Regions from separate parts of the Pseudomonas sp. MDT1-17 genome, predicted to be linked through region 1. Evidence: predicted binding sites of a transcription regulator. Region 1 holds the regulator's gene; each other region holds the start of a gene.
The links. Region 1 encodes FliA, which starts transcription of late flagellar genes. Its sites were predicted from a motif close to CTAAAGTTTNNNNNNNNNNNGCCGNTAA; they were not measured.
Positions count from the first base shown of each region.

Region 2: the regulator FliA is predicted to act here: its motif matches at 5,159-5,186, upstream of ACYZTX_RS11740 (methyl-accepting chemotaxis protein).
Region 3: the regulator FliA is predicted to act here: its motif matches at 2,005-2,032, upstream of motA (flagellar motor stator protein MotA).
Region 4: the regulator FliA is predicted to act here: its motif matches at 4,650-4,677, upstream of ACYZTX_RS17455 (methyl-accepting chemotaxis protein).

Region 1 covers NZ_JBUBVM010000001.1:2,238,173-2,246,026, forward strand. The annotation lists gene flhA (flagellar biosynthesis protein FlhA) at 1-874, shown strand, start outside; gene flhF (flagellar biosynthesis protein FlhF) at 886-2,214, shown strand; gene fleN (flagellar synthesis regulator FleN) at 2,330-3,160, shown strand; gene fliA (RNA polymerase sigma factor FliA) at 3,157-3,897, shown strand; gene ACYZTX_RS10385 (chemotaxis response regulator CheY) at 4,065-4,436, shown strand; gene ACYZTX_RS10390 (protein phosphatase CheZ) at 4,459-5,247, shown strand; gene ACYZTX_RS10395 (chemotaxis protein CheA) at 5,301-7,544, shown strand; gene ACYZTX_RS10400 (protein-glutamate methylesterase/protein-glutamine glutaminase) at 7,594-7,854, shown strand, end outside.
Region 2 covers NZ_JBUBVM010000001.1:2,538,350-2,546,203, reverse strand. The annotation lists gene tusA (sulfurtransferase TusA) at 1-162, opposite strand, end outside; gene rlmM (23S rRNA (cytidine(2498)-2'-O)-methyltransferase RlmM) at 339-1,412, opposite strand; gene acnA (aconitate hydratase AcnA) at 1,634-4,375, shown strand; partial or broken gene ACYZTX_RS11745 (lysostaphin resistance A-like protein) at 4,534-5,113, shown strand; gene ACYZTX_RS11740 (methyl-accepting chemotaxis protein) at 5,217-6,782, shown strand; gene ACYZTX_RS11735 (alpha/beta family hydrolase) at 6,870-7,544, opposite strand; gene ccoN (cytochrome-c oxidase, cbb3-type subunit I) at 7,654-7,854, shown strand, end outside.
Region 3 covers NZ_JBUBVM010000001.1:885,761-893,614, forward strand. The annotation lists gene ACYZTX_RS03895 (rhodanese-like domain-containing protein) at 1-353, opposite strand, end outside; gene ACYZTX_RS03900 (HDOD domain-containing protein) at 396-1,934, opposite strand; gene motA (flagellar motor stator protein MotA) at 2,101-2,952, shown strand; gene motB (flagellar motor protein MotB) at 2,956-3,984, shown strand; partial or broken gene ACYZTX_RS03915 (hypothetical protein) at 4,393-4,661, shown strand; gene ACYZTX_RS03920 (hypothetical protein) at 4,958-6,106, shown strand; gene ACYZTX_RS03925 (hypothetical protein) at 6,100-6,861, shown strand; gene ACYZTX_RS03930 (toll/interleukin-1 receptor domain-containing protein) at 7,090-7,575, opposite strand; gene ACYZTX_RS03935 (caspase family protein) at 7,575-7,854, opposite strand, start outside.
Region 4 covers NZ_JBUBVM010000001.1:3,772,803-3,780,656, reverse strand. The annotation lists gene ACYZTX_RS17470 (AAA family ATPase) at 140-664, opposite strand; gene pnuC (nicotinamide riboside transporter PnuC) at 661-1,224, opposite strand; gene ACYZTX_RS17460 (IS110 family RNA-guided transposase) at 1,693-2,751, opposite strand; gene ACYZTX_RS17455 (methyl-accepting chemotaxis protein) at 2,888-4,522, opposite strand; gene ACYZTX_RS17450 (undecaprenyl-diphosphate phosphatase) at 4,818-5,648, shown strand; gene ACYZTX_RS17445 (DUF1294 domain-containing protein) at 5,645-6,073, shown strand; gene ACYZTX_RS17440 (MmcQ/YjbR family DNA-binding protein) at 6,070-6,429, opposite strand; gene ACYZTX_RS17435 (LysR substrate-binding domain-containing protein) at 6,426-7,334, opposite strand; gene ACYZTX_RS17430 (FMN-dependent NADH-azoreductase) at 7,463-7,854, shown strand, end outside.

The sequences.
Region 1 (7,854 bases):
CCTCGACCTGGCGCCGAGCGCCTATCGCCTGACCCTGATGGGGGTGATCCTGGCCGAAGCGGAGATTTACCCGGACCGCGAACTGGCGATCAACCCGGGTCAGGTCTACGGGACGCTCAACGGCATTACCGCCAAAGATCCGGCTTTCGGTCTGGAGGCGGTCTGGATCGAAATCAGCCAGCGTGCCCAGGCGCAATCCCTCGGTTACACCGTGGTCGATGCCAGTACGGTAGTGGCAACTCACTTGAACCAGATTCTGTACAAGCATTCGAGCGAGTTGATCGGTCACGAAGAAGTGCAGCAACTCATGCAATTGCTGGCCAAAAGCTCGCCTAAACTGGCCGAGGAGCTGGTACCTGGCGTGGTGTCTCTGTCGCAGCTGCTTAAAGTTTTGCAGGCTTTGCTGGCCGAACAGGTGCCAGTACGGGACATTCGCAGCATTGCCGAGGCCATCGCCAACAATGCCGCCAAGAGTCAAGATACTGCCGCGCTGGTGGCCGCCGTGCGCGTCGGCGTATCCCGCGCAATCGTCCAAAGCATTGTAGGCACTGACTCCGAGCTACCAGTGATCACCCTGGAGCCAAGGTTGGAACAAATATTGCTCAATAGTCTTCAGAAGGCAGGACAAGGCTCGGAAGAGGGCGTTCTGTTGGAGCCAAGCATGGCTGAAAAACTGCAACGCTCGTTAATCGATGCGGCGCAGCGTCAGGAAATGCAAGGTCAACCGGTGATTCTGCTGGTAGCCGGTCCGGTTCGCGCGATGCTGTCGCGATTCGGCCGATTGGCAGTCCCGGGTTTGCACGTGTTGGCGTATCAGGAAATTCCTGACAACAAGCAAGTGACCATCGTTGCGACAGTAGGGCCCAACGGCTGAGGTAGTGGTTTATGCAAGTTAAGCGTTTTTTCGCCGCCGATATGCGTCAGGCCATGAAACTGGTTCGTGATGAGCTGGGCGCTGATGCCGCCATTATTGGCAACCGCCGGATCGCCGGTGGTGTCGAGCTGACGGCTGCCCTGGATTACAAATTGTCGGCGCTGGCCCCGCGCGTTCCGAACATGGAACTCGAAGACGAACTGCGCAAGACCCAGTCGCGGATCGTTACCGCCCAGGCCGAACTGAGCCTGCGAGGCGAAGGCGAGAGCGACAAGAGCACCAATCGCCAGTTGTTCGCCGGCCTGCCACTGACCGCCGCCGAGCCGCTGATCGAACCGACCTGCGCCGAACCCCGTCGCCCTGCACCGGCCGCTGCGCCAGCCTCCGGTGGTGTGGACCCGCGGGCGTTCGACTCGATGCGTTTCGAACTCAACAGTTTGCGCGAACTGATGGAAGTGCAACTCGGCTCCCTGGCCTGGAATCAGCTGCAAGGCAGCCGTCCGGCCCAGGCCAATCTTTGGCGTCGCCTGCAACGCATCGGCCTGTCCGGCCCGTTGTCGCGCGATTTGCTGGCGCTGATTACCGATATTGAAGAACCTCGTCAGGCCTGGCGCATGTTGCTGGCGCACCTGGCGCGGATGATCGCCACACCGGAAATCGAGCCGCTGGAAGAGGGCGGTGTGATTGCCATGGTCGGCCCTGCCGGCATGGGCAAGACCACTACGCTGGCCAAGCTCGCCGCCCGCTACGTGCTCAAGTACGGCGCGCAGAATATCGCGCTGGTGAGCATGGACAGCTACCGTATTGGTGCTCAGGAGCAGCTCAAGACCCTTGGCCGGATCCTCAATGTGTCGGTGACTCACGTCGACCCGGGCCAGTCACTGGTGCAGGCGCTGGAACCCTTGCTGCGCAAGCGCGTGGTGCTGATCGATACCGCGGGCCTTCAGGCCAGCGATCCGGCACTGCGCATGCAGCTCGAAAGCCTGGCCGGTCGTGGGATCAAATCGAAGAATTATCTAGTGTTGGCAACCACCAGCCAGAAACAGGTTCTAACAGCCGCTTATCACAGTTACAAACGCTGCGGCCTCGCCGGGTGCATCCTGACTAAACTGGATGAAACGGCAAGTCTGGGTGAGGTGTTGAGCCTGGCCATCAGTCATGAATTGCCGGTGGCCTACCTGACTGATGGCCCGCGGATTCCGGATGATTTGCATCTGCCGCGTCGTCATCAGTTGGTCAGTCGCGCCGTCAGCGTGCAAATGCAGGAAGAACCCAGCGAAGAAGCCATGGCTGACATGTTCGCTGATATTTACCACAGCCCGACCAAGCAGGTCGGCTGAGGTATTAATGAACAGTTTTTGTACCTACATCGATGGTCTGCCATGCATTGTTCATTTTTTGAACGCGCAGCCAGTAATGTGGCCTCCGTCAAGTAAGACAAGGTAAAGAAAATTCATGGGCAGCATGCATCCCGTACAGGTGATCGCGGTGACCGGCGGCAAAGGTGGCGTCGGGAAAACTAACGTGTCAGTGAACTTGTCCCTGGCTCTAGCTGAGCTCGGCCGGCGCGTCATGCTGCTGGACGCCGATCTGGGGCTGGCGAACGTCGACGTCCTGCTGGGACTGACACCCAAACGTACGTTAGCCGACGTGATCGAAGGCCGCTGTGAGCTGCGCGACGTACTGTTGCAGGGCCCTGGCGGCATCCGCATCGTCCCGGCGGCGTCCGGCACACAGAGCATGGTTCATCTGAGCCCGGCCCAACACGCCGGCCTGATCCAGGCGTTCAGCGATATCGGCGACAACCTCGACGTATTGGTGATCGACACCGCTGCGGGCATTGGCGACTCTGTCGTCAGTTTCGTTCGCGCAGCGCAAGAAGTCTTGCTGGTGGTCTGCGACGAACCGACTTCGATCACGGATGCCTACGCACTGATCAAATTGCTAAACCGCGATTACGGCATGAACCGCTTCCGCGTCCTGGCCAACATGGCCCAGAGCCCGCAGGAAGGTCGCAACCTGTTTGCCAAGTTGACCAAGGTCACGGATCGCTTCCTCGACGTCGCCTTACAATACGTCGGTGCGGTGCCTTACGACGAAAGCGTGCGTAAGGCCGTGCAGAAACAGCGCGCCGTCTATGAAGCCTTCCCGCGTTCCAAGTGCTCCCTGGCGTTCAAGGCCATTGCACAGAAGGTCGATACCTGGCCATTGCCTGCCAACCCGCGTGGGCACCTGGAGTTTTTCGTCGAGCGCCTCGTGCAACAAACGGCAGGACCGGTGCTATGACAGCCAGCGGCTACAACCTCTACAAGAAATCGGCACGTGACGCGCAGTACGAGCTGATCGAGCGTTACGCGCCACTGGTTAAACGCATTGCCTACCACTTGCTGGCGCGTCTGCCGGCCAGTGTCCAGGTCGAAGACCTGATCCAGGCCGGGATGATCGGCCTGCTTGAAGTGTCGACCAAATACGACGCCAGCAAAGGCGCGAGTTTCGAGACGTACGCGGGCATTCGAATCCGCGGCGCGATGCTCGATGAAGTACGCAAGGGGGACTGGGCGCCACGTTCGGTCCACCGCAATACCCGGATGGTCAGCGACGCCATTCGCTCGATTGAAGCTAAAACCGGTCGTGACGCTAAAGATCACGAGGTTGCGGCCGAACTCCAATTGAGTCTCGACGATTATTACGGGATTTTGAACGACACCCTGGGCAGCCGGTTATTCAGTTTCGACGATCTGTTGCAAGACGGCGAACACGAAGGGCTGCACGAGGATGGTGCCAGTGCTCATCTCGAGCCGTCGCGCGACCTGGAAGATGAACGCTTCCAGATGGCACTGGCGGACGCGATTGCCAATTTGCCGGAGCGTGAGCGACTGGTGTTGGCGCTGTACTACGACGAAGAGTTGAATCTCAAGGAAATCGGTGAGGTCCTGGGGGTCAGCGAATCTCGGGTCAGCCAGTTACACAGCCAGTGCGCGGCCCGTTTGCGGGGGCGTTTGGGGGAGTGGCGAGCGCGCTGAAGGCAGTGTGGGGACACTGCGAACGCGGCTGGTGGGGTGTTGAACCGCACGGGTCCCGATCTGTTGTGCTCCAGACAGTCATTGAGTGCTTTGCCGGATTGATTGAAATGGCGCGTCCAGGTGCTGGGCGCGTTTAAGACTGCTTGGAGGTCGAATTGAACAAGAACATGAAAATCCTCATCGTTGATGACTTCTCAACGATGCGGCGGATCATAAAAAACCTGTTGCGTGACCTTGGGTTCACCAACACGGTCGAGGCTGACGACGGCATCACTGCCATTCCGGTTCTCAACAGTGGCAGCATCGACTTTCTGGTAACAGACTGGAACATGCCTGGCATGACCGGTATCGATTTGCTGCGCCACGTGCGCGCCGATGAAAAGCTCAAGCACCTGCCGGTGCTGATGGTGACCGCTGAAGCCAAGCGTGAGCAGATCATCGAGGCAGCCCAGGCCGGTGTTAACGGCTATGTGGTCAAACCCTTTACGGCCCAGGCGTTGAAAGAAAAAATCGAAAAGATTTTCGAACGCATCGGTTGAGAAACTGCGCCACGGGGGAGCTATGGAGCATATCGAAACTTCACAGGGCGATTTCGAGTCGACCCTGAAAAAACACGCTGTCGAACTGGTCGAAAGCCTTGAAAAAGGCAGGTTCGGCGACGCCGTGCAACTGATCCATGAGCTCAACCAGACCCGTGACCGCGGCCTGTATCAAGAAGTGGGCAAGCTCACTCGCGAGCTGCATAGCGCGATCGTCAATTTCCAGATTGACCCGAACATGCCACAAGCCGAGGAAGTGTCACAGATCACGGATGCCACCGAGCGTCTGGGCTATGTGGTCAAGCTGACCGAGGCCGCAGCCAACCGCACCATGGATCTGGTGGAAAACGCCACACCGCTGGTCAACGGCCTGAGCAATGAAGCCCAGGCCTTGAGCACCGATTGGGGACGGTTCATGCGTCGCGAAGTCGGGGCTGAAGAGTTCCGCGAACTGGCCCGGCGAGTCGACGGTTTCCTGACACGCAGCAGCGAAGACAATCGCGTGGTGTCGAGCAACCTCAACGACATTCTGCTCGCTCAGGATTACCAGGACCTCACCGGTCAGGTGATCAAGCGTGTGACCCAATTGGTCACCGAAGTTGAAAGCAACCTGCTCAAGCTCGTGCTCATGGCCAGTCAGGTGGACCGCTTTGCGGGCATCGAACATGACCGTGAAGCGATGCTGGCTGAAAAAGATCCGCAAAAACATCTCTCTCAGGGTGAAGGTCCGCAGATTCATGCCGATAAAAGAGAAGACGTTGTGTCCGGTCAGGACGATGTGGACGATTTGTTATCCAGCCTAGGATTTTAGAGTTTTAGCATTTTAGGTTTTTTAGGTTTTTAGACCTCGGGAGCACCCCCTTAATGAGCTTCGGCGCCGATGAAGAGATCCTTCAGGATTTCCTGGTTGAGGCCGGCGAGATTCTAGAGCAACTGTCCGAACAGCTGGTCGAGCTTGAAAGCCGACCTGATGATGCGGACTTGCTCAATGCAATTTTTCGCGGTTTTCACACTGTAAAAGGAGGCGCCGGCTTCCTCCAGCTCCACGAGCTGGTGGAGTGCTGTCACATCGCCGAGAACGTGTTCGACATCCTGCGCAAGGGTGAGCGTCGCGTCGACTCGGAATTGATGGACGTGGTTCTCGAAGCGCTGGATGCGGTGAACGGCATGTTCACCGAAGTCCGCGAGCGCAGCCCGATCACGGCGGCCACGCCTGAATTGCTTGCCGCTCTGGCCCGTCTGGCCGAGCCGCAAACTGCTGAAGCCGCACCGGTTGCCGAAGTGGTCGAGACACCGGCTGCTGACAGCGAGTCGGGCGACATCACCGATAACGAATTCGAACAACTGCTGGACTCGCTGAACGCCGTCAAGGCGCAGGCCGAGGCCCCGGCGGCTGCTCCGCTGCCAGTGGGTAATGCCGCTGCCAGCGACGAAATCACCGATGCCGAGTTCGAGTCGTTGCTCGATCAGTTGCACGGCAAAGGCCAGTTCGCCGTCGATGCGGTAGTCCCTGCGCCCGCCGCACCGGTTGCCCCGAAAGCGGCAGGCGACAGCTCCGATATCACCGACGACGAGTTCGAAGCACTGCTCGATCAACTGCACGGCAAGGGCAACTTTGCCGTTGATGCGCTGGAATCGGCCATTGCTGCGGCGCCTGTCCCGGCTGCGCCAACCGCTAAAGCGGCTGGCAGCGATCTGATCTCCGATCACGAGTTCGAATCGCTGCTCGACGAATTGCACGGCAAAGGCAAGTTCACTGAAGTCGGTACCGTGTCGGGCGCCAGCGCTTCGGTTGTGGCCCCGGTGGCCAAGGCTGTTGCACCGAAACCCGTCGCCAAAGCGCCCGAGCCCAAAGCCGAAGCACCGAAGCCTGTTGCTGCTGCACCGGCTCCGGCTCGTGCCCCGGCCGCGCCACCGGCGGAAAAACCGGCCAGCGAAGCCGAGACCACCGTGCGGGTCGATACCGCGCGTCTCGACGAAATCATGAACATGGTCGGCGAGTTGGTACTGGTGCGTAACCGCTTGGTCCGTCTGGGCCTCAACAGCGGCGACGAAGCCATGTCCAAAGCCGTGTCGAACCTCGACGTGGTCACGGCCGACCTGCAAACCGCGGTCATGAAGACCCGGATGCAACCGATCAAGAAGGTCTTCGGGCGCTTCCCGCGTCTGGTTCGCGACCTGGCACGCCAGCTCAAGAAAGAGATCATCCTGGAACTGGTCGGCGAAGAAACCGACCTCGACAAGAACCTCGTCGAGGCCCTGGCCGACCCGCTGGTCCACTTGGTGCGCAACGCGGTCGACCACGGCATCGAATCGCCGGAAGAGCGTGAAGCGTCGGGCAAGTCCCGCGGCGGCAAGGTCATCCTCGCTGCTGAACAGGAAGGCGACCACATCCTGCTGTCGATCTCCGATGACGGCAAAGGCATGGACCCGAACGTCCTGCGTTCCATCGCGGTAAAACGCGGTGTGATGGACAAGGACGCGGCCGATCGCTTGAGCGACACCGAGTGCTACAACCTGATTTTTGCGCCAGGGTTCTCGACCAAAACCGAGATCTCTGACGTATCGGGTCGTGGCGTGGGCATGGACGTGGTGAAAACCAAGATTTCCCAGCTCAACGGTTCGATCAACATCTACTCGACCAAGGGCCAGGGCTCGAAGATCGTCATCAAGGTCCCGTTGACCCTGGCGATCATGCCGACGCTGATGGTCATGCTCGGCAACCAGGCGTTTGCGTTCCCGCTGGTGAACGTCAACGAGATCTTCCACCTCGACCTGTCGCGCACCAACGTGGTGGACGGCCAGGAAGTGGTGATCGTGCGGGACAAGGCACTGCCACTGTTCTACCTCAAACGCTGGCTGGTCGCCTCCGCCGCTCACGAAGAGCAGCGCGAGGGCCATGTGGTGATCCTTTCGGTGGGCACTCAGCGGATCGGCTTCGTCGTCGATCAACTGGTGGGCCAGGAAGAAGTGGTCATCAAGCCATTGGGCAAAATGCTCCAGGGAACCCCGGGCATGTCCGGCGCCACCATCACCGGTGACGGCCGCATTGCGCTGATTCTCGATGTACCGAGCATGCTCAAGCGTTACGCCGCACGGCGTATTTGATTCTGGTGGAGCGGGGCGACTGAGCCTCGCTCCGTCTAACGGAGTGTTTATGGCAGTCAAAGTCCTGGTGGTGGACGATTCGGGGTTTTTCCGCCGCCGCGTCTCGGAAATTCTTTCAGCGGATCCGAATATCCAGGTCGTCGGCACGGCGACCAACGGAAAAGAGGCGATCGATCAGGCGCTGGCCCTCAAGCCAGACGTGATCACCATGGACTACGAGATGCCGATGATGGATGGCATCACGGCGGTGCGGCACATCATGCAGCGCTGCCCGACCCCGGTGTTGATGTTTTCCTCGCTGACCCACGAA
Region 2 (7,854 bases), 300 kb from region 1:
GGGAATGTCGCGACGGGTCGACGGGTCGGTGGCAATCACCTTCAGCAGACCGCCGGGCGCCAGGTCACGGATGTGCTGGTGCAGCATCATCACCGGCTCCGGGCAGTTGAGGCCGGTGGCGTCGAGGGTGCCGTCTACCGGCGTATCAATCATTTCACTCATGATTCACTCCTGAAACTTGCCGGCATTGTCGCGCATTGCCGGGATAAACGTCATCTGTGGCGTACATCGTACCTGTGGGAGCGGGCTTGCTCGCGAAAGGGCCGTGTCAGTGACATCAATGTTGACTGACACGGCCCTTTCGCGAGCAAGCCCGCTCCCACAGGGGTCCGTGTGAATCAGCGGGACTTGGGTTTCTTCACATCGAGTCGGCGCAAGTGGCACGTCACTTCTTCACGGTCGTGGTACAGCTGTTTGCAGCCGATCTCGACCCGAATGCCGCGCTCCTTGAACCCGTCGGCAATGCGCTCCAGCAAACGCTTCACTTCGGCGTAACGCTGCTTCATCGGCAGCTTGAGGTTGACCACCGCTTCACGGCAATGCCCCTCGCCAATCCATTCTTCCAGCATCGCGGCGTTGCGCGCCGGTTTCTCGACGATGTCGCAGACCATCCAGTCCACCGGTTGCTTGGGCTTGAAGGTAAAACCGTCGGCCATCAAGTGTTGCACCAGACCGGTGTCCATCAGGCTTTCAGCCATCGGACCATTGTCGATCGCCGTCACCAGCATGCCGCGGTTGACCAGTTGCCAGGTCCAGCCGCCGGGCGCGGCGCCAAGGTCGACGCCCGTCATATCACTGTGCAGACGCTCATCCCACTGATCGCGCGGGATGAAGTGGTGCCAGGCCTCTTCCAGCTTCAGGGTCGAACGGCTTGGCGCGTCGCGCGGAAACTTCAGGCGCGGAATGCCCATTGGCCACATCGCCGAGTTATTCGACTCGGCCAACCCCATGAACACTTCGCGGCCACTTTTGAACGTCAGCAGCAGGCGCGGTTTATGGGCATCTTCAACCAGTTTGCCAGCCGCCATCAGCGCCTTGCGCAAGTGGCCTTCGAACTTCTTGCAGAAGTTCGACAGTTCCTTGCCATCGTTGGTGTCGACCATTTCCAGCCACAGGCTGCCGCACAGCGGGAAGTCCGCCATGTGGGCGAGGATCACGCTGATGCGGTCGGTTTCCGGCAGATCAATGAAGATCCCGCGAGCCCATTGGCGCGGGAAGATCAGATCGGCGAAACGCTGGCCACGCATCAGGCGCTGGGCGCCGTCTTCTTCGGTGCAGATGAATTCAGCGCAGGCGCTTGCAGTCTTGGCCTTGGCATAACCGGCCACGTTCAGCCGCGCGGCGTGTTCGGCAATCTCGGAACAGACTTCGCTTTCGAAGCCCGGCCGGCAATGCATAAAGAGGGTGTTCATTCTTACTCCTGGGCAGATGGCGAGAAATTCAACCACTGCGCGATGCCCAGACTTGCGTCGAAGCAAAGCCTGTCACGAAAACCGGCGCATGATAGCCGAGTTCGCAACCTTGGACTTGTCCATAGAGTCCAGTTACTAGCCTTAAGCACCAAACAGGACTAGGTTTAAACCTCAGTTCGTTCCCTCAGTCCGTAGCCGTGCGGCCCAAAGGAGTCATTTCAATGCCGTCCCTTGATAGCCTGAAAACCCTTAAAACCTTACAAATCGACGACAAGACCTATCACTACTTCAGCTTGCCGGAGGCTGCCAAAAGCCTGGGCGATCTCGACAAGCTGCCCATGTCGTTGAAAGTGCTACTGGAAAACCTGCTGCGCTGGGATGATGAAAAAACCGTCACCGGCGCCGACCTTCGGGCGATTGCCGCCTGGCTCAAGGAACGTCGCTCCGACCGCGAAATTCAGTACCGTCCCGCACGGGTATTAATGCAGGACTTTACCGGCGTGCCTGCCGTAGTCGATCTGGCCGCCATGCGCGCCGCGATGGCCAAGGCCGGCGGCGACCCGCAGCGTATCAATCCGCTCTCACCCGTGGACTTGGTGATCGACCACTCGGTAATGGTCGACAAGTTCGGCAGTTCCAGCGCCTTCGAACAGAACGTCGACATCGAAATGCAGCGCAACGGCGAGCGTTACGCGTTCTTGCGCTGGGGCCAGAGCGCCTTCGACAACTTCAGCGTGGTACCGCCGGGCACTGGCATCTGCCACCAGGTGAACCTGGAATACCTGGGGCGCACGGTCTGGACCAAGGACGAGGACGGCCGCACGTATGCCTTTCCGGACACTCTGGTCGGCACCGACTCCCACACCACCATGATCAACGGCCTCGGCGTGCTCGGCTGGGGCGTCGGCGGGATTGAGGCGGAAGCGGCGATGCTCGGCCAACCAGTGTCGATGCTGATCCCGGAAGTGATCGGCTTCAAACTCACCGGCAAGCTCAAGGAAGGCATCACCGCCACTGACCTGGTGCTGACCGTCACCCAGATGCTGCGCAAGAAAGGCGTGGTCGGCAAATTCGTCGAATTCTACGGCGACGGCCTCGCCGACCTGCCGCTGGCCGACCGTGCGACCATCGCCAACATGGCCCCGGAATACGGCGCCACCTGCGGCTTCTTCCCGGTGGACGACATCACCCTGGACTATCTGCGTCTATCCGGTCGCCCCAGCGAAACCGTGAAACTGGTCGAGGCCTACAGCAAAGCCCAGGGCCTGTGGCGCCTGCCGGGCCAGGAACCGGTGTTCACCGACAGCCTGGCGCTGGACATGGGCAGCGTTGAGGCCAGCCTTGCCGGGCCGAAACGCCCCCAGGACCGGGTATCGCTGCCGAATGTCGCGCAAGCGTTCAGTGACTTCATCGAACTGCAATTCAAACCCACCAGCAAGGAAGTCGGTCGTCTCGAAAGTGAAGGCGGCGGTGGCGTCGCAGTGGGCAATGCCGATCTGGCCGGTGAAGCAGACTACGAATACGACGGTGAGACCTACCGATTGAAAAACGGCGCGGTGGTGATCGCCGCGATCACCTCCTGCACCAACACCTCCAACCCGAGCGTGATGATGGCCGCCGGCCTGGTGGCGAAGAAGGCCGTGGAGAAAGGCCTCAAGCGCAAACCGTGGGTCAAGAGTTCGTTGGCCCCTGGCTCGAAAGTGGTCACCGACTACTACAAGGCTGCCGGCCTGACCCAGTACCTTGATGAACTGGGTTTTGCACTGGTCGGCTACGGCTGCACCACGTGTATCGGCAACTCCGGGCCCTTGCCGGAGCCCATCGAAAAAGCCATTCAGGCCGCCGACCTGACCGTCGCCTCGGTGCTGTCGGGCAACCGCAACTTCGAAGGTCGCGTGCACCCGTTGGTGAAAACCAACTGGCTGGCCTCCCCGCCGTTGGTCGTTGCTTACGCGCTGGCCGGCACGGTGCGAACTGACATCAGCAGTGAGCCTTTGGGTACCGACAAGGATGGCAACCTGGTTTATCTGCGGGACATCTGGCCGAGCACCGAAGAGATCGCCGACGCGGTGAACAAGGTCAACACCGCGATGTTTCACAAGGAATACGCCGAAGTGTTTGCCGGCGATGAGCAATGGCAGGCGATTGAAGTGCCGCAAGCGGCGACCTATGTCTGGCAGGACGATTCGACTTACATCCAGCACCCGCCATTTTTCGATGACATCGGCGGCCCGCCGCCGGTGGTCAAAGACGTCGCAGGTGCCAAGGTTCTCGCGTTGCTCGGCGACTCGGTGACCACCGACCACATTTCCCCCGCTGGTAACATCAAGGCTGACAGCCCGGCGGGCCATTACCTGCGCGAGAAAGGCGTGGAACCGCGGGACTTCAACTCCTACGGTTCCCGTCGTGGCAATCATGAAGTGATGATGCGCGGCACCTTTGCCAACATCCGCATCCGTAACGAGATGCTCGGCGGCGAAGAAGGCGGCAATACGATCTACATTCCCACCGGGGAGAAAATACCGATCTACGACGCGGCCATGCGTTATCAAGCCTCGGGCACGCCGCTGGTGGTGATTGCCGGGCAAGAATACGGCACCGGTTCGAGTCGCGACTGGGCGGCCAAGGGCACCAATCTGCTGGGGGTGAAAGCGGTGATCGCTGAAAGCTTCGAGCGGATTCACCGTTCCAACCTGGTGGGCATGGGCGTGTTGCCGTTGCAGTTCAAGCTGGATCAAAACCGCAAGAGCCTGAACCTGACCGGCAAGGAAACGCTGGATATTCTGGGTTTGACAGGCGTCGAGCTGACACCGCGGATGAACCTGACGCTGGTGATCACCCGTGAAGACGGCAGCCGCGAGAAAATCGAGGTGCTGTGCCGGATCGATACCCTTAACGAGGTGGAGTACTTCAAATCAGGGGGGATTTTGCATTACGTGTTGCGGCAGTTGATTGCGTCGTAACAGCTTGCTGACACAGACACCGCCTTCGGGCGGTGTTTTTGTTTGTGCGCTGCTTATAATCGCCTCCCTCGCCACAACAGCTCTTCAATCTGAAAGGATTTTCGATGCTTGCCCTGCCATGGAGATCTACGGCCGACTCGGCTGGTGGGCCGGGATCTCCCGGTTTCTACAACGGTCGTGGCATCGACCCTCAGCGATTCACTAACGATGCCGCGCCGTTTTCCATGTACCTGAATCAGGACAAACCCCTGATCGGGTTCTGGCTTTTTGCTGGTTTGCCCATGGATTGTCGGCCGGCGTTCGCTGCGCCTTTCCATTTATGCGACTGTGTTCGCGTTGATGCTGAGCGCCGTGCTGCCTTGGGTGGCGCGTTGCTGTTGGGCGTGATCAGTTGGGTACTGAAGTGGCCGGATCAATCCTGGTTGTGGCTGCTGAACAATCTGCTGCTGGTGACGCTGGTCGAGGAAGCGCTGTTTCGCGGCTACATCCAGGGGCGGCCTGAGCCAGCGCTTGAAACACCTGCCCTACGGCGAAAACCTGGCCTTGCGCCTCGCCTCGCTGCTGTTCGGTCTGGCGCATGTGGGCGCGGGCTGGCAGTGGGTGTTGCTGGCGAGTCTGGCGGGGGTCGGCTATGGTCTGGCCTACCGTTTCGGCGGATTGGGTGCAGCCATCGCCACCCATTTCGGTTTGAACCTGCTGCACTTCGGCCTGTTCACCTATCCGATGCTCTCCGGCTGACGCAATGGCCGTTTTGCGACGTGCTGCTGATTACTGAAAAATAATTTCAACTAATTCCTGACAGCGCCGACAACCACTGAAAGCCTTGCGGATTGAAAAAGCCATGCGTAACAACCAACCCACCACACAGCGCGAACGGACTTTCCCGGCTCAGCAACGGTTGATTTCCACCACCGATGCCAAAGGCGCGATCACCTACTGCAACGATGCTTTCGTCGAGATCAGCGGGTTTTCTCGTGAAGAGCTGATCCGTGCGCCGCATAACCTGGTCCGTCATCCTGACGTCCCGGCCGCGGTGTTCGCACACATGTGGGGCACACTGAAACAAGGCTTGCCATGGATGGGCATCGTCAAGAATCGCTGCAAAACCGGTGATCACTACTGGGTTAACGCCTACGTCACACCGGTTTTCGACGGCAACCAGGTGATCGGTTACGAGTCGGTGCGGATCAAACCCACCGCCGAACAGATCCAGCGTGCCGAAGCGCTCTACCAACGCATCAACCAGGGCAAGTCGGCGATTCCTTCAACAGACAAATGGCTGCCGGTGCTGCAGGACTGGCTGCCGTTCATTCTGGTCAGCCAGCTGAGCTTCATGATCGGTGCGTCGCTTAACTCCCATTGGGGTTTTGCGTTGGCCGCCGGTCTCTCTGTGCCATTGGGTTTGCTGGGTTTGAGCTGGCAACAGCGCGGCCTCAAGCGTCTGCTGCAACTGGCCGGGCAGACGACCTCCGACCCGCTGATCGCGCAGATGTACACCGACAGCCGTGGCGCTCAAGCACGTCTTGAGATGTCGATCCTCAGCCAGGAAGCCCGCCTGAAAACCTGCCTGACCCGTCTGCAGGACACCGCCGAGCACCTGACCGAGCAAGCGAAACAGTCCGACACCCTGGCGCACAACAGCTCCACCGGCCTGGAACGTCAGCGCGTCGAAACCGAGCAAGTGGCTACCGCCGTCAACCAGATGGCGGCCACCACTCAAGAAGTCGCCAGCCACGTGCAGCGCACTGCCGATGCTACTCAGGAAGCCAATCGCCTGACCGGCCGCGGCCGCGACATCGCCGGGGAAACCCGCGAAGCCATTCAGCGTCTGTCGGTGGTGGTCGGTGAAACCGGTCTGACCGTGACCCAACTGGCCAAGGACAGCGACGAAATCGGTGGTGTGGTCGATGTGATCAAAGGCATCGCCGACCAGACCAACCTGCTGGCGTTGAACGCTGCTATTGAAGCGGCCCGTGCCGGTGAGATGGGGCGTGGGTTTGCAGTGGTCGCCGACGAAGTCCGTCAACTGGCGCAACGCACCAGCGAATCCACCGGACAGATCCACGCGCTGATCGCCAAGCTGCAGCAAACCGCCAGCACTGCAGTGCAAACCATGGAAGCCGGGCATCGCCAGGCCGAAGAAGGTGTGGCGCGGGTACTGGAAGCGGACCAGGCACTGGTGGGGATCAGCGAAGCGGTGGCCAACATCACCGACATGACCACCCAGATCGCCGCGGCTACCGAAGAGCAAAGCGCTGTCGCCGAAGAGATCAGCCGCAACATCAGTAACATCTCGCAACTGGCTGACAAGACTTCGGAACAGGCTCAACACTCGGCGTTGTTGAGTGAAGAGCTGACGAAGACGGCGAATACGCAGTATTCGTTGGTGGCGCGGTTTAACCGCTAAGAAAAGATCGCAGGCTGCGCCAGCTCCTACATCGATCGGGTAACCCTGTAGGAGCTGCCGAAGGCTGCGATCTTTTGATCTCGCGTCTCACAGAAATTCGGCAACCTTCTGCGCCGCAGCCGCCAGATGCTGTTCATGGGTAAACCCAGAAGCTTTCAATGGCTTCAAGTCATGGTCCCCCGCTATCAGCCAGAACACCTCGATACTCGGCGCTAACGAGTAAGCCTCAACGGCCTCACGATTATCCAACGCATCCCGCTCGCCTTGCACGATCAACGTCGGCGTCTGAAGCGCGGCCAAATGCTCGACCCGAGGCTTCTCAGGTTTCCCCACCGCATAAAACGGATACCCGAGGCACACCAACGCATCGGCCTTTAGTTCATCCGCCAAAAGGCTGGCCATCCGCCCGCCCATGGACTTGCCGCCAATGGCCAAACGCCCAGCGACATGGCGTCGCACCACGGCATACACCTCACGCCAGCACTCGAGCAGTTTCGGCGCCGGGTTCGGAGGACGTTTGCCGCCATCAATGCGCCGTTGCGCCATGTACGGAAACTCGAAACGCAGCACGTTGACCCCAGATGCAGCAAGGCGCGCAGTCATGTCGTTCATCCAGCCGCTGTCCATCGGTGCACCGGCACCGTGAGCCAGAATCAGCGTCGTCGATGACGGCGCCGAGGCGGCTTCCCACAGCCAGCCATGTTCCGCCACACACCGCGCCCATTGATCCCCGTCAATACTGGCCTTGTGCTCTTTGTCCATGCTTGCCTCGCTTTTAGTCTGCCTATAACTCCAGGCGAAGGGAGCGTCTGCCGTGCGGCTTACTCGCAAAGGCAGGCCTTCACTTCGGCTGAACCGTGGATGGGGAACCATGAACACTTCTATCAGTACCGCCTACAACTACAAGGTGGTCCGCCAATTCGCCATTATGACGGTGGTGTGGGGCATCGTCGGCATGGGGCTCGGGGTTTTTCTCGCGGCTCAATTGGTCTGGCCTGAACTCAACTTCAATCTGCCGTGGACCAGCTTCGGACGCCTGCGCCCGTTGCACACCAACGCAGTGATCTTCGCT
Region 3 (7,854 bases), 1.4 Mb from region 1:
TGCAGGCCGCCATCGACATAGTGGTAGTTGCGGTGGCCGATGACATCCAGAAGCCAGATAAAGCGCCCGGCCCAACCGCCGCCTTCGTCGTCATAGACCACGTAGACCGCGTCCTTGTTATGGCCCAGTTCGCCGAACAACGCTTCGAGTGCCGCGTGCGGCGGCATAAGGCCCGGCGCAGGCGCCTGACCGAGTTGCGTGCGTTTCGGATCGACAAAACGCGCACCGGGGATATGCCCTTCGGCATAGCGGGCGCTGCTGGTCAGGTCCACCAGAATCAGTTCGCGGGCGTCGAGACGGGCGAGCAAGTCGCTCGGCTCGATGACCAGCGCCAAGCCAGAGAAGTCAGACATGTGAGGTCTCCAGAGCACAAAGGGGAGGATTGTAGCGCAGCCTTATTGGCCACGGGTGCTAAAGCTATGCAGGGCCTTTTCGATGCACTGCGCAGTTTTGCCAAAGGCTTGCACGGTGATTTCCGAGAACGGCCCGCCGCCCTGATCCGCCACCACAATCATGATGACCCGGCCATTATTGACCAGTGAGCGTAGCAGCAGGTGTTCGCCACCGAACTGTGAGCGCAGGCTGGCCGGCAACAGCGCCGAAAATTGCGAATTGTTGTCCGGTGTCAGTCGCACTTGGGCTTGTTGCGAGAGCAGGCGTTGCAGCACGGTGCTCTGGCTGACGACGAAATTCAGGCCAGCCGCTTCTTTTGGCAGCCCGGTCGTCTGGTGCACCCGCAAATTGGCGTGAGTGCGGTCGGCCATCAGGATCATCACCCGACGCATGCCGCAAGCAACCAAAGCGTCCCGGGCGGAGGTGGTCAAGTGCATGGCATTGGTGAAGCGACTCGGCTCCACCAGCAACTCGGCGCACTGCCTGCGCCACTTCGCCAGGTCTTCGGCGGTCGGCGCCGGGGCCGGCAGCAAACCGGCGTGGACGCGGTTCGTGCCCCACGGCCAGATCAGTGACACGGCCGGGTGCCAGAGGTCTGGCATGGCATGATGGCGGGCGCTGTTGGCGGCCTGTTGGTGCAACTGCTGCTGAACTGCATCCATCGGCATTTGCAGGTAAAGGCTGGTCAGGTACTGCCAGCGTTCACTGTGAGGGTTGTCCCAGGCATGTTGTGCCGACAGCGCCAGACCGTTGGCCAGCAGCACCGTATTGGCCGGTTGATTGAGCCAGCGGCGCAGGGTCGGATCGTCATCGAGGCGGTTCTGCTGGCGTAATGGATGATCGCTGTCGCGAGCGATGCGCAGCACTTTCACCAGCTCGCGCTGCTCGTTGAGCAGCAGCCGATAACCCTGCTGCACCCAGATCGGCAGGCGCCAGATGTCCACCAGCGCCTGGCAGATATCCAGCAGGCGCACGCCGAACAATTGCTTTTCGACTTTGCTCGCGGATTCACCTTTATGGATGACCCGCAGCTCCCACTCTTCAAGCAACTGCGGATGGGTCAACGCCATCGGCCACAGCGGCGAAAGAAACAGCAGGCTGCCCCAGTGAATGTCCTGCCACAGCCGGGCCAGGCGACTGGCGAAAAAACCGTTGGCCTGTTGAGTCGCGTGCTGGCTGATCAGTTGCAACTGGCGCAGGGCAACCGGGATGTCGGACTGAGGTTCGGCGGGCAGGCGGGCGAGCAGCTCTTCGGTGCGCTTCAAGCCGAGGCGATTGATCGCCACCTCAAGGTTTTCCGCAGGTTCCGTCATGCTGCCATGGGTGTGGCGGTTGGCTTCGCGAATCACGCTCAAGGCCAGCGCGGGGCTGTCCTGTATCAGTTCGGCGATGTCGCGCAGGGAGCTGCGGCTGTTGGCGATGGCCTTGCAGACACGGTCATGACTGGCTTGCGGAACCGGCAGGCGCACGCCATCGAGAAGCTTGACCCAGCCTTCGAGAGTGGTCGGTTTTGGAGTGGGAACGTTCGTTTCGTTAGCCATGGTTGGACGCGATCATCGTCTGCATTACCTATGCCCGGAGCGGGCCAAATTGGCTTTTCGCCTGAACTGGCTATAGTCTGGCGCAGTTTTGCCGATAAGTAGAAGAAGAGATTTTTTAACTTCCGAATATGACCTTGAACCCGACTCAGTAAGTGCTCCCCTACCTATGGCTAAAATAATCGGCATCATCGTCGTATTCGCGAGCGTGCTCGGCGGATACGTGCTCTCCCACGGCAAAATTGCCGCCCTGATTCAGCCCTTCGAGGTGTTGATTATTGGTGGTGCGGCTCTCGGTGCATTCCTGCAGGCCAACCCCAGTTACATGACCATGCACGTGCTCAAGAAGTCCTTGGGCATGTTCAGCTCGCGCTTCAACCACACGTTCTATCTGGAAGTGCTGGGCCTGATCTACGAGATCCTCAACAAGAGCCGTCGCGAAGGCATGATGGCCATCGAAGGCGACATCGAAGATGCCTCCGCGAGCCCGATCTTCGCCAAGTACCCGGCCGTGCTCAAAGACGAGCGCATGACCGCGTTCATCTGCGATTACCTGCGCATCATGTCCTCCGGCAACATGGCTCCCCATGAGCTTGAAGGCTTGTTCGACATGGAACTCTACAGTCTCAAGGAAGACCTCGAGCATCCATCCCACGCGGTAAACGGGATTGCCGACGCCATGCCTGGTTTCGGTATCGTCGCGGCGGTATTGGGTATCGTGGTGACCATGGCCTCCCTGGGCGAAGGCGACCAGAAATCCATCGGCCTGCACGTGGGTGCAGCCCTGGTCGGTACCTTCTTCGGTATTCTCGCCGCCTACGGCTTCTTCGGCCCATTGGCCACTTCCCTGGGCCACGATGCCAAGGAAGAACTTAACGTCTACGAAGCCATCAAGGCCTCGCTGGTCGCTTCCGCTTCCGGCATGCCGCCGTCGCTGGCGGTAGAGTTCGGCCGCAAGGTTCTGTACCCGGCGCACCGTCCTAGCTTTGCTGAGCTGGAACAAGCGGTTCGCGGTCGCTAAGCCATGGAAAATAACCAGCCGATAATCATCAAGCGCGTCAAGCGCATCGCCGGCGGGCATCACGGGGGCGCCTGGAAAATCGCCTTCGCGGACTTCGCGACGGCGATGATGGCGTTCTTCCTGGTGCTGTGGCTGCTGTCCACCGCAACACCCGAACAGAAAATCGCCATCGCCGGTTACTTCAAGGACCCGGTCGGCTTTTCGGAAAGCGGCACGCCGTACATCATCGACCTGGGCGGCTCACCGACCCTGGCGCCGGAGAACACCCTCAACCCCGAGGTGAAATCTCAGCCGCAGCCAGACAAGGTGACCATCGACACCGAGCAGGTTGAGGGCATGGCCGAGCAGGTCGAGAAGGAACGTCTCGAGCTGTTGCTGCAAGAACTGCAGAACAAAGTCGAAGAGAACCCGCAACTCAAGAAATTCAAAGACCAGATCCTGTTCGAGATCACGCCGGACGGTTTGCGCATCCAGATCGTGGACGCCGAAAACCGTCCGATGTTCGACTCCGGCAGTGCCCGTCTGAAACCGTACTTCGAAGACATCCTGCTGGCCATGGCTGACACCATTAAAGCAGTGCCGAACAAAATCAGCATCAGCGGCCACACCGATGCCAAGCCGTACACGGGCACCGGTGACTTTGGTAACTGGGAACTCTCGGCCAACCGGGCCAACGCTGCACGTCGTGCGCTGATCGCCGGCAGTTATCCGGATGCGCAGGTGGCGCGCGTCGTCGGTTATGCTTCGTCGGCGTTGTTCGATCGTGAGAGTCCGTTCAATCCGGTTAATCGCCGTATCGACATCGTGGTGCTGACCAAGAAAGCCCAGCGTGCCATCGAAGGTTCGCAAGGTGCGGAACCGGCGCCAGAACCGACGCAAGGGCAGGGTGGCCCGGGCGAAGTGCCCGCCACTCCGGCCGACCCGAACGCGTTGCCGGCGGATAAAGAACCGTTGCCGGCGCATGAGCTTCGTGAGCGGTTGAATCTGTTTGATCACCCGGCGCCGAAACCGGCGGAACCACCCAAGCAGTGACCCATAAAAAAGCCGACAGCGATGTCGGCTTTTTTGTGCCTGTAAGAATGTATCTATATCCGTCTGATGGCGGTAAAAATCAAGGTATGAGGCATGTACGAGAAAGGTGTAGGAAGTCTCCGAGACGTATAAACCGGGTTTTTCTTCGCTTAAGGCTCGCCTATAGTTTGTCCGTCGCCGACGAATCGGTGATCGACTTTAGCCGGTCGTATCAGATGATGCACAAGCGCCCGTATAATCGCGGCGCTTTTTGCTGCCTGGCAACTACATGTCTATGGTGGCTGTGCGTGGGACACCTTCGGGTGTACCGGGTCATCTGTCCGGTCGGCTAAACCCGCGCACAGCTACCACCTAATTCGTTTAGCCGCGAAAGGGTGGGAGCTTCACCTATCAGATGAGATTCAAGCCATGCCTAAATTCCACCCGCTCCAAGGCAACTTCAGCGTCGGCCCGACGCTATACATCGACACCGAAGCCCGCGCTTCCGATCTTCTTGAAACCGCCGTCCACCGACTCAAAGCCGCGCGTAATCTGCTTAACAGCGTCACCTGCTTGTGCGTCAAAGACGCCGAAGGACACGACCTGGAGCATTCGCCAATGCTGCACACATGTTGATCCAGGACGGCTGTGATGCCTTGGATGTGCTGGGTTGGACGCTGGAAAAAACTGCACGCTGAAGATCAGAAAGCCAAGATCATCGCGCAATTCAGTTCACTTAAGCTCGAGCCTGGCCAACCTGCCTGCTTGATTCCAACGCTTAGGGCGATGGTGTCCACCTATTTAAGTGGACACCTTTTTAGCCTCAACAAGCGGGTAACAATGCGCCAACGCGTGCGTGGTGGACGCTCTCACTCGATCCCAATCTCTTATCTCGCGTCATAGCGATATCAAAATTCGCAATGGAATATCAGGAATTTTGCACGCTATCAGACCATCTGATATCGTGATGAAATCGTGATACGGAAGAATGACCATGGTTGACTTTACCAGCTACGACCACGACCTTCATGAGAGGCGTGACCTGATCGAGCTCAAGGTCTATGTAGAGAGCGTGCTTGGCCTGAAGCTGCGCTTAAAACCGTGGGAGAGCGTCAAAATCCTTCCGTATGCGCTGCGTGACCGATACGAGTTTTTCGTCACGGAAATCTTGGGCGCCAAGTGCCTCATCCTGAAGGAACGTCCACAGCGGGAAGCTAGCATTGCTGATATCGCCAAGCATATGCAGGCAATCAACAACCTGCTGGCGAAGAAGTCGCCCGAAGCCGGCGACCTCATGATCTTCGTCACAGACACGCTCCCGAGCTATGACAGAAAGCGACTGGTCGAGAAGGGCGTCCAGTTCATCGTGCCAGGAAACCAGCTTTACCTTCCTGCATTTGGAATGGATTTGCGTGAATACTATAGGCAGCGCCTGGAAAAACCTCAGGTTCTGAGTCCCGCCACCCAATCCATGCTTATTCAATTCTTGATTAAAGGGTGGCAGCCCCGGCTACTGACCACTCGCTCTACGTTCGAGAAGTCCTTTACCTACGCGAAAATGACCGTCACCAGAGCCATCAAAGAGCTGAACGACTTCGACATCGTTCGGCCTGGAAAGGAAATGGGTGAAGCTGTGATCTTTTTTCACTTGTCTCCCAAGGAGACTTGGGAAATGGCGAAAGACTACATGCGTACGCCGGTCAAAAAAACGCTTTGGTTAAATGCAATTCCTGAGGCGTTTGACACCCCAATGCTGCTGGCGGGGGAGGCGGCTCTGGCAGAGATGAGCCTTCTCGCCAATCCCAAAGTACCTAGCTTCGCAATGACAACTGCGCGGTTCGATCACATTAGAGAGCTCGCTCAGTCCGATCACCGCTGGAAGATGGATACGGCATATGGGGAAGAGTTCGGTTTTTGGGGCTCAAAGACGGCCAAATCGAAATTTGAGACCACATCCCCTTATTACGAGGTGCCGCAAAACCATGCAGCGTGCTGCATCCAGTTTTGGAGCTATGACCCTCTGCATAGCAACATAGCCACTGGGACTGTAGACCCATTTTCTCTCTACCTGAGTCTCAAGGATGAGCATGATGACCGGGTGCAAATGTGTTTGGATGAAATGATGGAGAACGTGAAATGGTAGTGGGCATCGACCGGTTTAGAGAGTATTTCAAAGACTACCAGGGCAGCTACGTTCTGATTGGCGGAGTGGCAGCATCCATTACCATGGAACTTCTGGATGAGCCTTTTCGAGCCACCAAGGATCTGGATGTCGTGCTGGTCGTTGAGGCCCTCAATCGTGAGTTCGTAGGGCAGTTCTGGAAGTTCATCAAGGACGGCGGATATGACATTCGTCAAAATGGAGACGGTGAAGGGGGCTCCCCTGTTTTCTATCGTTTCCAGAATCCTGAGGACAAATCTTTTCCAGTTCAGATCGAGCTTTTTTCTCGTGTCCCAGATGGCCTGGAGCACGAAGAGGCGACCCGAATGACCAGAATCCCCGTAGAAGACCAGGCTGCAAGCCTTTCTGCGATCATCCTTGATGATGAGTATTACAACTTTCTCCTGGCCGGCGTCGACCACACCCAAGAAATCAGTCACATAGGGGTCGACAGGCTCGTTCCGCTCAAAGCCCATGCCTGGCTTAACAAGAAGGCGCAAATCGAGAACGGCGTACGAGTGGATAGTCGTGATATCAATAAACACTTCAGAGATGTGATTTTACTTTCTGTCGCTCTTACAGAAGGAATGACTAAGCTTCCTGAACGAATGGCTCTCGATTTGATGTCATTTCTCAACCAAGTGCCCTCTGAGCTTGCGTCAAACCCTCAAGGTTACAAAGGGGTGGATGGCGACCGCTTGATCAAGACCATTCAAGAAGCCTTCAGGCTCAATTAATTCGTGTTTTTTGCAACTGATCACTAGCGCTGGTAGCGTGCGTAAATTCTGTTATGTGGCCATTAATAGGGCTCTGTAACACAGGTTTTGGGACGTAAGGTGTGCTGGCCGGGCAGTTACTGTTCAACAGCATCACCTGCCTGATATGAAGTCAGAAGGTGTAAACCTTATTCAGGACGAGACAACAGACCAAAAAAAGCCGCGATCATCGCGGCTTTTTTGCGCCTGTTAGAAACCGCGTCGGATGCGGTTCTTGAGCTGGTCGTGGAACTGCTCGGCATTGCGTCTGTAGGTACCGTAAAGGGATTCGTTGATCGAATCCAGCGTCATTGAACGTTTGCTCGCCACTTCTTCTCGATAGGCATCAATAAAAAACTCCAGATCCTTGTCGGTGCTGAGCTTTGGCCATTTATCGAGGTACAGTGGCAGTTTCGCCGGCTCTGTCTTGAATGAGCAGATCCGTCGGTTACTGATGGTCGCTTCACCGATTTCGAATGGCACCCACCACGACAGCGCGGTCTTTTCCGAAACCACTGCTATCAGATGCGTGCACGCGGTGATATTGCGGGTGATGACCCCGGTGATGTCGTCAGTGGTCTGTGATTCAGGATCCAGCACGTCGAAGTAGGTCTTGATGTTGGCCTGAATAAGACGGGTGTTGATGGCGATGGCGTGGGGCCGATCGTTATGGCGGTAGCTGATAAACACTGGCATCAAAAATGTCCCTTGATCGCGAGTTCGCGGTAATAGGCGCCGAGGGCGGTAAGACGGCATCCTTTGGAATGGATGGCGGCGTAGTACATGTGTTCGGCGTCCACCGGTTCGATCAGGCTGTGGCGGTTGCACTTTTGCAGTTGGGAGAAGATTTCGCCGTGCTCTGGGTCGAATGTCGCTTCGGTAGGTTCGTAGCTGGGGTCGAGGGCGAACATTGATTCCGCCTCTTCGAACCAGTCGGGCAGTTTGCGCAGAATCTCTTTGGGGATCAGCGGCGAG
Region 4 (7,854 bases), 1.5 Mb from region 1:
CGCTTAGGGCGCTTAAGGCAGGTTGTATCAGTGGCTTAACATTTTCTTGGCGCAGCGCTTGGGCCGCTTTAGCTCGCAGGTTTGCGCAGGGGTGGGTGTTTCACGAATGGACATTTTCGGCAGGGGCGGGGGACCCCTGTCAGGCCTTGAGCAAGCGCGTCACAGCCTCGAATGCTGCGTCCTTGCGCTGTTTCCAATCACCTTGCAGTACCTGGCAAGGCTGGCGGTGCAGGTCAAGCCATTGGCGGCTGGCCTGGAAAAACGCCTGACGTTCTGCCAGTTGCGGTTGGCAACGCTGCCCGTCGTCATGCCAGGCCACGGTTTCAGGGCTCAGCAGCAAATGCAGGTCGTAGTGCCGTGCCAACAATTCTTGCTCAATCCACGTCGGGCAAGCGCCAAACAAAGTGCGACTCCAAAGGATGTTGCTTAAGAGGTGCGTATCGAGAATCAACAGTGACGGTTGCTTGGCGCGTGCGTCATCTTCCCAATTCAGCTGGCCCTGTGCTATGGATGAAATGTCATCGTAGTAGGTTTCGCGGGCTTCGCTTTCGATGAAGTGCCGAACGTACTCACCGACCAATATGCCGCCAAAGTTGGCGTGAATCTCACTCGAAAGCCAGCTTTTTCCGCTGGATTCGGGACCGGTGAGCACCAGAACTTTCATGTGCGCAACGCCGGATCGGCGCGCCATTCCCGCCAGCCTTGCACGGCAATCAAGGCGAACATTGCGTAGAGCCCGGCGGTCAGGTACAGCGCTTTGTAGATAAACAACCCGACGAAGATCACATCCAGGACGATCCACAGCGGCCAGCATTGAACGCGTTTTTGCGCCATCCACAACTGCGCCACAAGGCTGAAACCCGTCAGCGCCGCATCGAGCCAGGGTTGGGCGGCATCGGTCCAGTTCGCCATTGCAGCACCCAGCAACAGACTGCCGACCGCTCCAATGACCAGGCTGAAAGCGACCGATTTACCGTCGAGTTGGCTGACTTGCCGACCTTGGTGCGCGTCCCCCACGCGCGTCCACTGCCACCAGCCATAGAGCTGCAACGCGGCGTAGATCACCTGCAACAGCATGTCCGAGTAAAGCTTCACCTCAAAAAAGATCCAGCTATAAAGCAGCACCATGACCAGGCCGATCGGCCAGCACCAGGGGTTCTGTTTGACCGTCAACCAGACGGCAATGACACCGAGGGCAGCGGCAAACAGTTCAAGCCCGGACATGGAGGCTCCTTGGGGGAAGTCGAAGAGGGCGGCGATTGTAACGGTAGTCGCTACCGAGTAGAACCGGCGTGCGCTGACCTGTGTAGCAGCTGCCGAGCCCGCGAGGCTGCGTTCGGCTGCGTAGCAGTCGTAGATCCTGACACAGCGGTGTCTCAGGATGCCGGATCACGACTGCTTTGCAGCCGAACGCAGCCTCGCGGGCTCGGCAGCTGCTATGTATGGACTCGCCCCCACTGTCTACCCGCTTTTGAAAAAACCGTCGCCCCGTTGCATCTATGTATCAGGCCTATTCGTGGAAGCCGTCTTCGGCTTCTGGCCAAAATTGGAAAAGCTCGTGGTATGCCGATTACAGTCAGGCCTCGAAGGCCAGTAGCAGCTAAGGCATCAATCCACGCCGGTCTTACCTGGGGTCAATTTTCTTCAGCAAAGGGTCGGACAGTCAGTACCTCGGTGGCAGAACTCTGTCGCTCAGTGGCTCATCGTCGCTTGCTGGCCATCACCAGCGTGGCGACGATAAGTCTGGTCATTCTGTAGAAGCACCCAGACGATTCGCAGGTTGCGGTTGGCTAGCCTGATCGCAGCCTCCTTACGACCCAGCCGGCTCATCCAGCGCAACAAGCGGCGGTCATCGGGTTGCTGGGAATCAGGTCGTAGTTGTTGCAGCACCGCATGGGCTCCCTGGATCATCAGGCTGCGTAAATAAACATCGCCTCGCTTGGTCATGTCCCCCAGCCGGACCGTCTGCCCGCTGCTGTGCTGGTCAGGCACCATGCCAAAGTACGCGGCAAACTTGCGGGCATTGGGAAATCGCTCAGGCTTGGTTTCCTTGGCCACCAGTGCCGTGGCAGTGACTGGGCCGATGCCGCGCACAGTCATCAGTCGCTTCGCCGTCATGTCGGCGTTGGCGGCCACTTCCAGGCGTCCCGTCAGCACGCTGATGCGCTCGCCCAAATGGCGCCACTCGGCCAACAGTTCGTCGATCAGTTCACGCAGCAGGCCAGGCACCGGCTGGGTAGCATCTTCCAGTACCCGCGGAATTTTCTGGCTGATCGCAACATCGCCCTGCGCCAAGGCCACGCCGTGCTCGAGCAGCAGGCCGCGCATCTGATTACTTACCGCCGTGCGTCGACGCACATAGCCCTGACGGGCGCGATGCAGCGCCTGCATTGCCAGCGCCGCAACGCTTTTGACCGGTACTGCGCAGATTTTTTCATCGCGACCAGCCCGCAGAATCGCCAGCGCATCGTTGCGATCATTTTTAGGCCCGCTGCGGTGTGTGGCCACCAAACCGGCTGGAAGAATGCGCGCCAGATTGCCTTGGTCTTGCAGCTGCCGGGCCCAGGCTTGAGCGCCCGGACCGGTTTCCATCAAAACCACGACATGAGGCGGTAACTGTTGGAGAAACTCATAAAACGCCTCACGCGACTTGATCCGCTGCTCATAGCGCACCTGGCCGAGGACATCTTCACCGGCGACCTGAAAGACCTGCTTGGCCAGATCGACCGCCAAGGTTGTGCAGGCCGACAAATCGGAAGAAGACAGGGATTGATCAATCGAACTATGATTTTTCATGGACTCGCCCTCGCTGTCGTTGGCTGTTTAGACTGCCACCGTGGCGCATTGACGCCTCGGCTTGGGCGAGTCCATCCAATTACAAAGGCGGTTACACCCGGAACTGCTTCAGTAGACCGTTCAATTGCTCACTCAATTCCTTCAGATGAACGCTGGCCACGCTCGACTGTTCGGCCGCCAGCGCCGTGCTGTGGGACAAACCGGCTGCCTGGGTGACGTTCTGGTTGATGTCCTCGACCACATGCGCCTGTTGCAAGGTCGCGCTGGCGATGGAGGCGTTCAGCCCGTTGAGATTGCGCAGCGCCTGGCCAATGGCATTCAGGCTTGCACCCGCCAGGCCGGCCTGCTCGATGGTCAACTGCGATGCGCGGCTGCTGTCGCCGATCACTTTGACCGCCGCTTCGGAATGACTTTGCAGGCGTTCGATCATCGACTGGATCTCGGCCGTGGATTTCTGGGTACGCTGGGCCAGCAGTCGCACTTCATCGGCCACTACGGCAAAACCCCGACCTTGCTCGCCGGCCCGGGCGGCTTCGATGGCCGCGTTGAGGGCCAGCAGGTTGGTTTGCTCGGCGATGGAGCGGATCACTTCGAGGACGCTGCCGATCTGCGTGCTTTCGGCGGCCAGGGTGCGAATCACTTCGACCGCCTGATCGATGGTGGAGGACAACTTGTCGATCTGTTGCAGGCTGCCATCGATATTGACCTGGCCCTGCTGCGCCTGTGACTCGGCATCGCGCATTTCGCTGGCGGCGTGCTCGGCATTTTTCGCAACATCATGCACGCCATACGTCACTTCATTGATGGCGGTGGCCACCAATTCCATTTGTTGGGACTGCTGCTGGCTGCGTTGCTGGGCCTGGGCGGCGTCATTGCCCAGTTCGCTGGACGACTGGCCCAGGGCACTGGCGGACACTTGCAGTTCTTTGATCACCAGTCGCAGCTTGGCGGTGAAGGCGTTGAAGTGGCGTGCCAGTTGCGTGACTTCATCCTGGCCATGGGTGTCGAGGCTGTGGGTCAAGTCGCTCTCGCCGCTGGCGATGTTGGCCATGGCGTTCACAGTTTCCTGCAGTGGACGCACGATGCTGCGGGCAATCAGGATCACCAGCAGCGCCATGATCAGGGCAATCACCAGCCCAAAGAACGAAGCCTTCCAGACCTGGCCATAGAACTCGGCCTGCATGTCATCGATGTACACGCCCGAACCGATCACCCAGCCCCAGGGTTCGAACAGTTTGACGTAGGACGTTTTTTCTACCGGCGCGCTGGCCCCCGGTTTAGGCCAGCGATAGTCGACGGTGCCGGCCCCCTTGGACTTGGCGACGGCGACCATTTCGTTAAACAGGGCAAAGCCATCCGGGTCGCGGATCGCCGAGAGGTTCTGGCCATCGAGTTTCGGGTTGGCCGGGTGCATGATCATCACCGGCGTCAGGTCATTGATCCAGAAGTAGTCATTCTGGTCATAGCGCAGACCGCGAACGGCCGTCAGTGCCTGCTTCTGCGCGGCATCGCGGGTGAGCGTGCCAGCGGTTTCGAGATCGTGGTAATAGGTCAGGATACCGCTGGCGGTTTGCACCACATGCTGGGTTTTCTGAGCCTTGGCGTGGTACAGGTCATCGTGAATCTGCTTGAGCATCAAGACGCCCAACGTCATTAGCATCATCACGGCCACGATCAAAATGAGCCACAAACGTCGGCTGATCGACATACTGCGCAAGCTGTTCATAACGCTGTCACTCCGGTTTCTTTTTCTTGTAATAAATGATCACCAGCATCCAACCACACTTTGCCAATCGGCCATATCCGACCCAAGTCCAATTACGCGGCAGCGCTAATCGGACTTGTCTGTTAGGATTTCGGCCCCGCACGGAAAAACCTGAATCTAAGTTGATTTTTCACGGAATTTTTATGGTTTCGTCCGGATTCTATGTGCGCGGTGCAGCAGTGACGCTGACCGCAGTCAACGTTCTGGAAAAAATATTAACGGGGCATGCCATGGCGCATCGCTTCTTGGGGGATTGATGGATCTTTGGACTGCCTTTTCGGCATTGATTCTTGGGGTTGTAGAAGGGCTGACCGAATTTTTGCCGATTTCCAGTACCGGCCACCAGATCATCGTGGCTGACCTGCTCGACTTCGGTGGCGATCGGGCCATGGCCTTCAACATCATTATCCAGTTGGGGGCGATCCTGGCGGTGGTGTGGGAGTTTCGCCGCAAGATCTTCGACGTGGTCATCGGTTTGCCGACCCAGCCGAGCGCTCGACGCTTTACCGCGAACCTGCTGATTGCCTTCCTGCCGGCCGTGGTATTGGGGGTGATTTTCGCGGATCTGATCCACGAGTATCTGTTCAACCCGATCACCGTGGCCACGGCGTTGGTCGTGGGCGGTATCGTCATGCTGTGGGCTGAGCAGCGTCAGCATGAAGTGCATGCTCACACCGTCGACGAAATCACCTGGAAAGACGCCCTGAAAGTTGGCTTTGCCCAGTGCCTGGCAATGATTCCCGGGACCTCGCGTTCCGGCTCGACGATCATTGGCGGCTTGCTGTTCGGCTTGTCGCGCAAGACCGCCACCGAGTTTTCCTTCTTCCTGGCGATGCCGACCATGGTCGGCGCGGCGGTGTACTCGGGCTACAAGTATCGCGATCTGTTCGTTCCGTCTGATTTTCCGGTGTTCGCGATCGGTTTCGTCACGGCGTTCATCTTCGCGATGATTGCCGTTCGAGCCTTGCTCGTGTTCATCGGCAGCCACAGCTATGCGGCGTTTGCCTGGTATCGCATCGCATTCGGTCTGGTCATCCTGGCCACCTGGCAGTTCGGCTGGGTCGACTGGACCGCGGTCAAGCCATGAATGACGCCAGCGCGGGAAACAACCCCGGACGCAAGCCCGCTGGAGAGACCCGCAATCTTCAGCTGAAACTGCTGGTGTTCGCGGTCCTGTGCGCGCTGCCGCTGTTCGGCTCGATGTCGTTGTGGCTGCGCGGGGTTTCGGTGATTCCCCTGGCGGCGTACGGGATCGTCAGCGTGCTGGCGTTCTTCCTGTACTGGAGCGACAAGCGCAAAGCTCGCGCCGACCATTGGCGCACGCCAGAGAACGTGCTGCATGCGGTGGAACTCGCCGGCGGCTGGCCGGGCGCCTTACTGGCGCAGCAACTGTTTCGGCACAAGACGCGCAAAGTGTCGTTTCAGCTGATCTTCTGGGTGATCGTGCTGCTGCATCAAATATTCTGGATCGATCAATTGTTCCTGGGGGCCAATCTGCTGGCGCTGTTTTAAAGCAGCAGTCCGACCTGGGTACGCTTGGGCAACTTGCTCACCACCAATTGATGGGAACGTTGCAACAAGCCTTGCAGCTCTTCGGTGCCCACAGGGTAGGGCGTTTCCATGATGATCCACTGAGCCCGCGCCAGATACGGCGCCGGGCGGACTCCCGGGCGGTCGCAATGACCGAGAAACAAGTCCTTGTCGACCTTGAAGGCCAGGGAGTCGCCCCGCAGATTCTGCAAGGCGAACATCTTGTTCCCCGCAATCGAAAACACCCGCACGCCACCCCATTTGTAGTCTTCCCGCGCACCCGGCAGTGCGAGACAGAATTGCGCGACGTCCTCTTCGCTCATACGCTCAGCCTTCATATCAATCGGTCCCCACAGGCATTGAATGATTCGATCAAATGGTCGAGCCAGGCGCGTACGGCCGGCATCACCCCGCGCCGATGAGGGTAGACCGCTTGCAGCCAGCCGCCAGGCAACGACCAGTCGGGCAGCAACTGCACCAGCGAGCCGTTTTCCAGTTCCTGCTCGCAATACATCATCGGCAGCATCGTAAAACCCTGGCCGGCGAGGGTGCAGGCCTTGCGCACGATAAAGTCATCGATGCCCAGTCGCGCTTCGAGGGTGAGATCGCAGCTTTTGCCCTGTTGGTCGAGCATGCGTATATGAACCATGCGGTCGGCTTCCAGGGCGCCGAGCACCGGCAGGTTCTTCAGGTCTTCGGGGTGGTTGATTTCTCGTCCGTGCAAGAATGCAGGGCTGGCAACCATCGCCATCTGCGCCTGGCGCAAACGTCGGGTGACCAACAGCGGATCCTCATCGCCCAACTCACGCACCCGCAGTGCGACATCGACGCCCTCGGTCACCAGGTCGACGCGGCGGTTGAGCAGCATGACTTCCAGTTGAACCTGAGGAAACTTTTCAAGGAAATCGCTAATCACTGTCGGCAGAATTTGGTGGGCCAGCCCGACGGGGCAGGACACCCGCAAACGTCCGCGTGGTTCGCTGGACATGCTGGCGACGGCTTCATCCGCCATCTCGGCTTCCAGCAGCATCGCCTGACAGTGCCGCAGGTAGCGTTCGCCCACAGCGGTCAGCTTCAGTTGTCGGGTGGTGCGTTGCAACAGACGCGCGCCGAGGCGCTCTTCCAGCTCGGCGATGCGCCGTGATAACCGCGACTTGGGAATCCCGAGCAGACGCCCGGCCGCAGCGAAGCCACCGGCTTCAACCACCTTGGCGAAATAGTAAAGATCATTGAGGTCTTGCATGGTTGGGCTCGATTGTTCTATCAGTGGGACGAACTATCGCATTGTTGCGGTCTAATCATCTATTGGTTTCGCCTGTAGGATTCTCTCCATCAGATCGCCGCGTAGCGATCCTCACCTGGAGATCCCACATGAAACTGCTGCATATCGATTCAAGCATTCTTGGTGACAACTCGGCTTCCCGTCAGCTGAGCAGTGAAACCGTTAAAGCCTGGCAAATTGCCGAGCCGGCTGCTGTGGTGACCTACCGCGACCTGGCCGCTGATGCGATCAGCCACTTTTCCGCCACCACCCTGGTCGCCGCTGGTACTACCGCTGAACTGCGCAACGCCGCCCAGCAGCATGAAGCCGATCTGAGTGCCTCGACGCTGGCCGAATTCCTCGCCGCCGATGCCGTGGTGATTGCAGCCCCGATGTACAACTTCACTATCCCGACTCAACTCAAGGCCTGGATCGACCGCATCGCTGTTGCCGGTCAGACCTTCCGCTACACCGAAGCCGGCCCAGAAGGCCTGTGCGGTGG